DNA from 3 places in the Vibrio bathopelagicus genome. Region 3 is predicted to be linked to each of the others. Evidence: riboswitches for the same ligand, from Rfam matches in the RefSeq annotation. Region 3 holds a riboswitch; each other region holds the start of a gene.
The links. A riboswitch is a leader RNA that binds a small molecule or an ion and turns the genes downstream of it on or off. The one in region 3 is predicted to bind thiamine pyrophosphate.
Positions count from the first base shown of each region.

Region 1 (3,279 bases), on a different replicon from region 3:
AAGTTGAGAGTGTCGCTTGATAAAAACTGAATTTCGTTACATGCCAATAGTAAGGATCGGACCATACTTGGCTGATATCAAGAGAAGGGGCATTGCTAAGCAATGCCCCAACTGCTGAAACCACGAAGGCGGCAATGAGTATCGCAACCCAAATCCCGACCTTAGGTGTTTTCTTTATCATAAATTGATTTGTTACCGTAAATAGTTCGCTCAAAGTATATCGAACGAACCTTTAAATACAGAAAGCTAATTTTTAAAGTAAGTTAGAAAGCTCATTTTTTAAAAAGTAAGTGCACTCTGCCATTCTCGGATCCAAGGCTTGCGCTTAGCGGCGATTTCTTCAGGCGTAAAGCTCAGAGCTTTTTGCGGCACCGTTAACTGCTCGAACCCCTTTGGTAGTTCGATGTCAGTAACTGGGTACATCCAGTTACCCGTTGGCATCGCCGATTGGAACTCATCACTTAGGATAAATGCCATAAATTCATCAGCCAGCTTTTCGTTCTTGCTGCCTTTGACCTTAGCTGCCACTTCCACTTGAGTGTAATGACCTTCTTCAAAGCTTGCTGCTGCGTACTTAGAATCACTTTCTGCAATAATGTGGTAAGCAGGAGAAGTCGTGTAAGACAAGACTAAATCCGACTCGCCTTCTAAGAACATAGAATAAGCCTCAGACCAACCTTTAGTCACAGTAACCGTTTTCTGATCGAGCTTCTTCCACGCCGCTGTCGCTTCATCACCGTAAACAGACTTCATCCATAGCATCATGCCTTGACCCGGCGTTGAAGTACGCGGGTCTTGGTAGATAACCTTGAGGTCGTCACGTTGCTCAACCAGCTCTTTCAAACTCTTAGGCGGGTTTGCTAATTTCTCTTTGTTATAGATAAACGCAAAGTAACCAAAATCATAAGGAACAAAGGTGCTGTCGTTCCAACCGTTAGGAAGTGTCACTGATGACGTATCAACACTGTGCTCAGCCAATAAGCCCGTCGCTTTCGCTTCAGCCATTAGATTGTTATCTAGGCCTAACACGATGTCTGCTTTACTGTTACCACCTTCAAGACGCAAGCGGTTAAGAATAGACACGCCATCTTCTAGCGCGACAAAATTCACATCACAGCCACACTTTTCTTCGAATGCTTTTTCAACGGCCGGGCGAGGGCCCCAATCGGCAGCAAAAGAATCATAGGTATATACAGTTAGAGTATTGTCTGCAGCAACGGCAGAAAAAGAGATGGCTGTTGTAACAGCAAGGGTTGTTAATGTGAATTTCACTGGACGCTCTCCATGGTCTGAGCGGCACAGGTTTGAGGGAGGAGAACGGTAGAAGTTGTTCCTAACTCAATTCCTACGCCAGCATTATCTGGTTCAGGTTTACGGGTCCCAAGCGCTTACTTGATCTCAGCTCGCATTCATTATTTGAATGGTTCGCTCCCCGATGAGTGTTCAGAATTGTAATTCGAATTTTAACAATAAGCTATCAAGTTTGGATCAATTACGTTGATCGTAACCCCAACGTGGCACTAAACCTTGCTCGATACCAAGATGATCCAGAATGCGCGCCACCATAAAATCGACTAGGTCTTCGATCGACTTAGGTTGATGATAAAAACCCGGAGCAGCAGGCATGATCGTCACGCCCATGGTCGAGAGTTTGTGCATGTTCTCTAAATGCAGCGTAGAAAATGGCGTCTCACGAACCACCAATAACAGCTGGCCTCGCTCTTTCATAACTACGTCAGCTGCTCGCTCGATCAGGTTATCTGATAGACCATGAGCAATTGAAGCCAAGCTTCCCGCAGAACATGGACACACCACCATCTGCTTCGGCGCTGCTGAACCAGAGGCCACCGGAGAGAACCAATCATCTTTGCCACACACCACCAGCTTTTCTGGGTCGCAACCTAAATGCTTCACCAAAACTTGTTTCGCTGTGTCAGGCCCAGCAGGTAACTTAAGTTCATGCTCTGTCGCCAACACCACTCGCGCTGCAGACGATATCAGTAAATAAACCTGATAATCTGCCGCCAATAAGCATTCAAGTAAACGCAGTCCGTAAGGCGCACCAGATGCGCCTGTGAAAGCGAGGGTTATAGCTTTATCGTGTTTTGTCATGTTCTCAATTACTTCAAATTATAAGGTCTTGGATCGGTTAAGCTTTGAGTGCCAACGCATCCAACAGTTTTTGGTGAATACCACCAAAGCCACCATTACTCATTACCAAGATTTGGTCGCCCGCTTGTGCCTCTGAGACAATTTTAGCAACGAATGCGTCCATGTCATCACTCACGTGTGCGGGTTGATGGCACGCATCGGCAACGTCTTGTACAGACCAATCAATGTTATCCGGCTGGAATAAGTAGGTAGAATCCGCCTGCTTGAGCGAATCAGCCAAAGTTTCTTTGTGTACACCACGCTTCATGGTGGCAGAACGAGGCTCTAAAACGGCAATGATTTTTTTCGTGTCGACCTTATTACGTAAACCGCCCAGCGTAAGTTCAATCGCTGTAGGATGATGAGCAAAATCGTCATAGACAGAAACGCCTGCCACTTCGCCTTTAAATTCTAAGCGACGCTTGGTATTAATAAAGGTAGCCAACGATTCGCAAGCGAGATCAGGTTTCACACCCACGTGTCGTGCTGCGGCAATCGCCATCAAAGCATTGCTGACGTTATGATCGCCAACCAAATCCCAATCGACGGTTCCAACACATTCACCTTGGAAGTACACCTCAAATTTAGAGCCGTCTTTAACTAATTTCTTGGCATCCCAATCACCGAGTTCACCACTCAACTCAGTTTCACTCCAGCAGCCACGAGATAACACATCTTGTATCGCGATATCTTGCTTCGGTGAGAAAATACGGCCATTACTTGGCACAGTGCGAACTAAGTGATGGAACTGACGCTTGATCGCTTCAAGATCATCAAAGATATCCGCATGATCGAATTCGAGGTTGTTCATCACTAACGTTCTTGGGTGATAATGAACAAACTTAGATCGCTTATCAAAGAAAGCACTGTCGTATTCGTCGGCTTCCACCACGAAAAACATGCTGTCACCAAGGCGAGCAGAGATACCAAAGTTACCTAGCACACCACCCACAAGGAAGCCCGGCGCGTAACCGCAGTCTTCAAGGATCCATGCCAGCATGCTCGATGTTGTTGTCTTACCATGCGTTCCCGATACCGCCAAAACCCAACGGTCATGCAGCAAGAACTCTTGCAACCACTGCGGCCCGGAAGTGTATCTAAGGTTGTTATCCAATACATACTCTACAC
Region 1 is NZ_CP062500.1:3,236,590-3,239,868, forward strand. It holds gene thiP (thiamine/thiamine pyrophosphate ABC transporter permease ThiP) at 1-181, opposite strand, end outside; gene thiB (thiamine ABC transporter substrate binding subunit) at 280-1,272, opposite strand; TPP riboswitch at 1,326-1,445, opposite strand; gene IHV80_RS14425 (flavin prenyltransferase UbiX) at 1,489-2,112, opposite strand; gene mpl (UDP-N-acetylmuramate:L-alanyl-gamma-D-glutamyl-meso-diaminopimelate ligase) at 2,150-3,279, opposite strand, start outside.
Region 1: linked by a shared signal. The riboswitch ahead of thiB (thiamine ABC transporter substrate binding subunit) and the one ahead of thiD (bifunctional hydroxymethylpyrimidine kinase/phosphomethylpyrimidine kinase) in region 3 are both predicted to bind thiamine pyrophosphate.

Region 2 (3,279 bases), on a different replicon from region 3:
CATCTGCAATCGAGCCAGGACGTAGGCCGTCACCTAATGACAGAGCAACATCGTACTTCGCACAGATCTCGCAGATCTCGCGGAAGTGTGTGTATAGGAAGCTTTCCTGATGATGTGCAAGACACCATTTCGCGATAATAGATCCACCACGAGAGACAATGCCAGTCACACGTTTAGCCGTCATAGGTACGTAACGAAGCAGCAAACCTGCGTGGATAGTAAAGTAATCAACGCCCTGCTCTGCTTGTTCAATCAAGGTATCGCGCATCACTTCCCAATTGAGGTCTTCAGCAACGCCATTCACTTTTTCAAGCGCTTGATACATAGGAACCGTACCAATCGGCACAGGACTGTTACGCAGGATCCATTCACGAGTCTCGTGGATATTACGTCCAGTAGAAAGGTCCATTACGGTGTCGCCACCCCAGCGGGTTGACCATACTAACTTCTCAACTTCTTCTTCAATTGAAGAGCTTACTGAAGAGTTACCGATATTGGCGTTCACTTTCACTAAGAAGTTTCGGCCAATAATCATAGGTTCTGATTCTGGGTGGTTGATGTTTGAAGGGATAATAGCTCGACCTTCAGCAACCTCTTTACGTACGAACTCAGGGGTGATTTCTTTCGGTAGGTTTGCGCCAAAATTATGGCCAGGATGTTGGTGGTTAAGTTGCTCGTCAGCGAACTTCTGACGTCCCATGTTCTCACGTATCGCTATGTACTCCATCTCAGGAGTGATAATACCCTGACGAGCATAATGCAGTTGGGTAACACATTGATTGTCTGTCGCGCGACGAATTCTAGGTAGGTTTCCGTAACGAAGGTCGTCTAGGGATTCATCTTCTAAACGTTCTTTAGTGTAAACAGAGCTTACATCGTCTAACAGTTCCGTATCACCACGCTCTTCAATCCATTGCTCTCGCAACTTAGGAAGACCGCTATACAGGTCTATTTCGTGTGTAGGGTCTGTGTAAACACCTGAGGTATCGTAAACTTGAATGGGTGCATTAGGTTCGAATACAGGCTCTTTTTTGGTGCCACCAACTAGGCTGTCAGCAAGTGATATTTCTCGTACAGGGACTTGAATGTCCTCTCGAGATCCTTGGATGTAAGCCTTTTTTGAATTTGGGTAAGGTTGTACGGATAAAGAATCAATGAAATTCTTCGCTTCCAGTCTTGCTTGTTTACGACTCGACATAGCATTTTTCCTTGGCTTTTAGCCATTATTTATAGGGATAAAAATGCTTGACGGATTAGATGCTACAAGAGGGATCACGGTAAGAAATACAGTTGTGATCTGGAGATAGATCTCTAGAAGGATTCTAGTTAGATATCTACTCTTGTTCCCTTCGCAGGTATTAGCCTGATCAGGTTCAACGGATCCCGAGTTAACGGTCTCAGCCATATGGCACTCCGACAAGTTCGATCGAGTATATAAAAACGGCTTGGATAAACCAAGCCGAGTTGTTAACAAATCGTAAGAAAGTTTTAAGACTTTATCAAAAGTTGGAAGCCGATCCATGCTGCTGATATGCTGAGAACCACGTTGAGTAGCACATTGAGTCCCATCTTAAAGAAAGCGCCCTGCTGCATAAGAAGCACGTTATCCATCGAAAATGTAGAAAATGTAGTCAGTGCTCCAAGGAAACCAAGACCGATGATCTGTCTCCATGGTTCTGTCGCAACCATCTCATTCTCGAATGCGGCGATGAGCAAGCCCATAATGAAAGAGCCAATCACGTTAACGGTTAGCGTACCATAAGGAAAACCACGCCCGAGCATCACCACACATAACTCTGAAATCAAATAGCGCGAACAAGCACCAAATGCGCCACCAATGGCAATAAAACCTAAAATAGATAACTGACCCATGAATCCTCCCAAATAACAGTCCCTATATTCTAGCTTTACCGCCGATAAAAGCGAGGGTAGAAACTTAGAATTCATGCGCAAAAATCAAACGTTACAGGTGTCACTTAACTTCAATATATCCCATTAGTCCCGTTTTCATGTGCTCAATTACATGACAGTGGTACATCCAACGTCCTGGGTTGTCTGCAACAAATGCAGCTTTAGCTCGGCCGTTTTTTCCAAGTAACACTGTATCGGTATGGAAAGGTTCTTCAATTTTTTTACCATCAAGTTCCAATACAGTAAATGTATGACCATGAATATGAATCGGGTGATGATATTGAGTGACGTTCTTAAGATCGAATATGTAAGTCTTACCTAACTCTAAAGTCGCCAATGGCTCTGGAATATTGTCTTTGCTCATTCCCTCCCATGCACGCTTATTAGTGAGCCAAAACTTAGGCATGAACTTCCCATCTTTAGATACCGGTGATACCGCACCTTCCCACTCAAACACAAAATCGATCTCTTCTGCGTTGACGAGATCTAAGTTAGGCACAGGATTAAGAGGTAATAACGGAAGTGCTTGGCCTTCTATAAGCGTTGAGCCTACGACCTCAAATTCACACAAGGAAAAAGGAAAACGTCCCTTCATTTGAAGGACATTCACTCGCCCACCCACCTTGGGAGCAATAAGCCCAAGATCGACACGCATACCCGGGCCAATTTTATGTTGAGTCAGCTTATAAGGTGTCTTTACAGGGTTACCATCAATGGCAATGACCCATGCTTCTGCCCCTTCAATAGCAATCGGATAGGTAATCGTGTTATCAACATTCGCGATACGCAGCCTAGTCGTTGCGTGCTGCTTCAATTGATAGATAGGTTCATGTATTCCATTGACGCTACTCCACTCTCCTTGCGTGCCCATACGAGCGCTGAGGCGAGGGATCATCAAGTCTTTCCACTGACCTTGTTTGTCGATATGCCAATGTTTAAGCATCAGAGCATGCTCTTCATCGAACTGAACTGGCGTACTCTCTTCGACAATAATGAGCCCGACCAAGCCCATGCCAAGTTGTTTAACGCTGTTCATGTGTGGGTGATACCAAAATGTGCCAGCATCTGGCGGTGTAAACTCATAAATGAATGTTTCGTCTGGCATGATCGGTGGCTGACTTAAGAAGGGAACTCCATCCATTTCGATAGGAATTCTTAAGCCATGCCAATGAATAGTCGTAGGTTCTGATAGCTTATTGGTAAAACGAATTGTGACCTTTTCACCCTGTCGACACCGAATCGTCGGAGCAGGAATCTGTCCATTAAAGGCTAAAACATTAGTACTAAATCCCTTCACCAACTCAGCGGTTGAAGGTTCAGCAGTTAAGTCATAAACATACTTACCTTGCCCATTAACAGACTGCTTCA
Region 2 is NZ_CP062500.1:3,569,713-3,572,991, forward strand. It holds gene thiC (phosphomethylpyrimidine synthase ThiC) at 1-1,198, opposite strand, end outside; TPP riboswitch at 1,328-1,426, opposite strand; gene crcB (fluoride efflux transporter CrcB) at 1,489-1,872, opposite strand; gene IHV80_RS16025 (multicopper oxidase family protein) at 1,973-3,279, opposite strand, start outside.
Region 2: linked by a shared signal. The riboswitch ahead of thiC (phosphomethylpyrimidine synthase ThiC) and the one ahead of thiD (bifunctional hydroxymethylpyrimidine kinase/phosphomethylpyrimidine kinase) in region 3 are both predicted to bind thiamine pyrophosphate.

Region 3 (3,279 bases):
CTAACCTAGCGAAATGTACTCCGGCGTTGCTCATGAAATCTAGCTTAAGTATTCGATCTTACACCAAGCAATTTAATACCCATGCACATGATGACCATCATCAATTGGTATTGCCGATCCAAGGCAGTATTAATATCGAAATGGTGGGATATGTCGGCAAAGTGGCCGTGGGCGAATGTGTGGTGATTCCGGTAACGACAGCGCATGCATTTAAAGCGGATGAAGCGGCGCGGTTTATTGTCGCGGATATGGCGGAGTTGCCACAGCACTTGTTAGAGCATGAGCTCTCGGTTTTCACGATAACACCGCCTTTGATGAGCTTCTTGTTATTTGTTGAGAAGCAGCTGGAATATCAAGTAGACAGTGGTATTGAGTCATCAATCTTGGACGTATTTTCACTGCTGTTAGAGCAACAACAAGTAAGCAAAAGCATCGATCCACGTATTCGCGCGGTGCAAAGGCTCATTGCGGATAATTACGCTCAGCCACTCTCTATTTCACAGCTTGCAGAAACAGCGTGCTTGAGCCCAACGCAGTTTAAGAAACGATTTAAAGAGTGCCTGGGTATCAGTACGCTTAAATACATCACTCGATATCGTATGGAGAAAGCGCAAGCCTTGTTGACCCATACCGATTTGCCTGTCCAATTGATCGCTGAAAACGTTGGGTATACTGATGTGTCTGCGTTCAGTCGCCGCTTTTCTCAGCACTTTGGAATGTCCCCAAGGGCGTTTCTAGGCTCGATGAAAGAGAGTCTTCCAAAACAAGAATAGCGTCCGTTCTGCAAACTAATTTTAAAGCATCTTCACTATTATCTAATTCAGAAATGAAAAAAACTAGGTAATAGTAATGAATCTCGCCATCAATCGCGTTAACGAATTCCAAACGGGTACTTTAGCAATACTGTTTGCTTCTGTTTTATGGGGCACGACAGGCACTGCCGCAAGCTTTGCACCTGATCTCAGCCCATTAGCGATTGGTGCGTTTTCGATGGGCGTTGGTGGCTTGCTGCAAGCGGGTTTAGCGTTTCGAAAGATCCTATCCGCACTCGACAAGCTTTTGCTGAACAAGAAATTGCTAGCGGTGAGTGCACTGGCTTTGGCGGTTTATCCTTTGGCTTTCTATTCATCTATGAAGTTATCTGGTGTTGCGATTGGTACAGTCGTTTCGATTGCTACCGCGCCTTTCTTTTCTGCACTGTTAGAGTGTCTTATCAGCAAAAAGAATAATATCAACCGACGTTGGCTCACTAGCTTTACGATTGGTGTGGTTGGTATTGGGTTGTTAGTGTTTTCAGAATCTTCATCGGCGCATGAATCAGGTGATGATCTAAAGCTATTGGGTATAGCTTTAGGTCTTGTTGCTGGGTTGTGTTACGCCATTTATTCTTGGGCGACAAAAGCACTGATAGACAAAGATATTGAGTCTCAAGCGGCGATGGGCAGTATTTTTGGTCTCGGCGCGATGCTGTTGCTGCCAACGCTCTGGTTTACTGGTGAGAATCTGTTTTCCTCGCAGACCAACGTATTAGTCATCAGTTATTTGACGTTCATTCCGCAGTGTTTGGGTTATGTCGCGTTCAGTTTTGGTTTACGCCATGTCACCGCGAGCAGTGCCAATCTACTTACTCTGTTTGAACCGGTAGTTGCAGCGGTACTTGCGGTCTGCGTTGTCGGCGAGCTGATTCCTTTTACAGGCTGGCTTGGTATGTCTCTGATTGTGCTGTGCTTGTTTATACAGTCGAAGCCATCTAAAGGAAGGCTATAAGTGTTTGTTTAGTTGAACCTAATTGAAATTTTTTCATGCGTAATTCTTATATTTGAAGAAAATCAGTATCTCAGCTGTGAGAGTGCTGTTACTATCGTTATCAATAGTCGGGGGGCATATACCTTATTTGGTGTTTGCTGAGATCGTTAATCGAGACCCGTTGAACCTGATTCAGTTAACACTGGCGTAGGGAACTATAAGCACTCGATCTACGTCTGCTCTCATGAAAACCCTTCATGAATTTATTGCGACTTCTCCTTCGATCGGTGTTCGTTCTCCTACGTTTTGTAAGATAGTAGGAGCGACAATGACACACAGTTCTATTTCAAAAGATTTAAATCCAAAAGCTTCAGTTTCACGGCACTCTGCTGATGGTTTGGTTCGAACGAATACTCCGATTGTTTTGACCATTGCGGGTTCTGACAGTGGCGGCGGCGCGGGCATTCAAGCTGATATTAAGGCCATGTCTGCAACCGGTAGTTTCGCTTGTTCGGTAATTACCGCGATTACATCTCAGAACACCCAAGGCGTATCAGCCATTTTTCCAATCCCACTTGAGCATGTCGCTAGCCAGCTAGACGCAGTGTTTACCGATCTGAATATCGTGGCTGTAAAAGTCGGCATGTTGGCGGATTCGCAAATCATCAAAGTCGTCGCAGACAAAATCAAACAATACCAACCTAAACACTTGGTGATCGACCCTGTAATGGTGGCAACCAGTGGCGACCTTCTTCTAGAAAACTCGGCTATCACTACGTTAAAACAAGAGCTGATTCCGCTCGCAGACATCATTACGCCTAACTTGCCAGAAGGCGCAGCACTTACCGGCAAAGCCGTGCCTGAAAGCGAAGCAGAAATGCAGGGCATGATTGAAGACCTACGCGCATTGGGTGCTAAAGCAGTCCTGCTAAAAGGCGGTCACTTGGAGAAAGATGAAAACAGTAACGACCTGCTGATTTTACCAACCACGTCTGCTTTGATTAGCGCGAAGCGTTTCCCGACTAAAAACACTCACGGTACTGGTTGTACGCTTTCATCAGCGATTGCTTCTTTCTTGGCTCAAGGTAATACGCTGGCAGAGGCAGTTGATCTCGGCAAACAATACATTTCTCGCGCGATTGCTCATGCTGATGAGTTGCAAGTCGGTCAAGGCCATGGCCCTGTAAACCACTTCTTCGCTGGACATAGTAATGTCCGTTGATACGGTTGGGGTTCAACTCAGCAATGCCACCTTGCGTTATCGCGATAGTGAACATGCAACCTTATCAGGGCTATCGCTGAGCATAAACGCGGGTAAGTGGACGGTATTACTGGGTCGAAGTGGTTGCGGAAAAACGACTGTGTTGCGTTATCTGGCAGGCTTACTGGATGACAAGGTGGAATGGCAGGGCACATTGGCAACGTCTGATGAACTGCCTTTAACCGATCGTATTGCTTACATGGCGCAACAAGATTTGTTACTGCCGTGGTTGTCGGTTATCGACAATGTGTGTTTGAGCCTTCGCTTTCAAG
Region 3 is NZ_CP062501.1:1,564,606-1,567,884, reverse strand. It holds gene IHV80_RS23260 (helix-turn-helix domain-containing protein) at 33-773, shown strand; gene IHV80_RS23255 (DMT family transporter) at 850-1,767, shown strand; TPP riboswitch at 1,866-1,977, shown strand; gene thiD (bifunctional hydroxymethylpyrimidine kinase/phosphomethylpyrimidine kinase) at 2,075-2,968, shown strand; gene IHV80_RS23245 (ABC transporter ATP-binding protein) at 2,958-3,279, shown strand, end outside.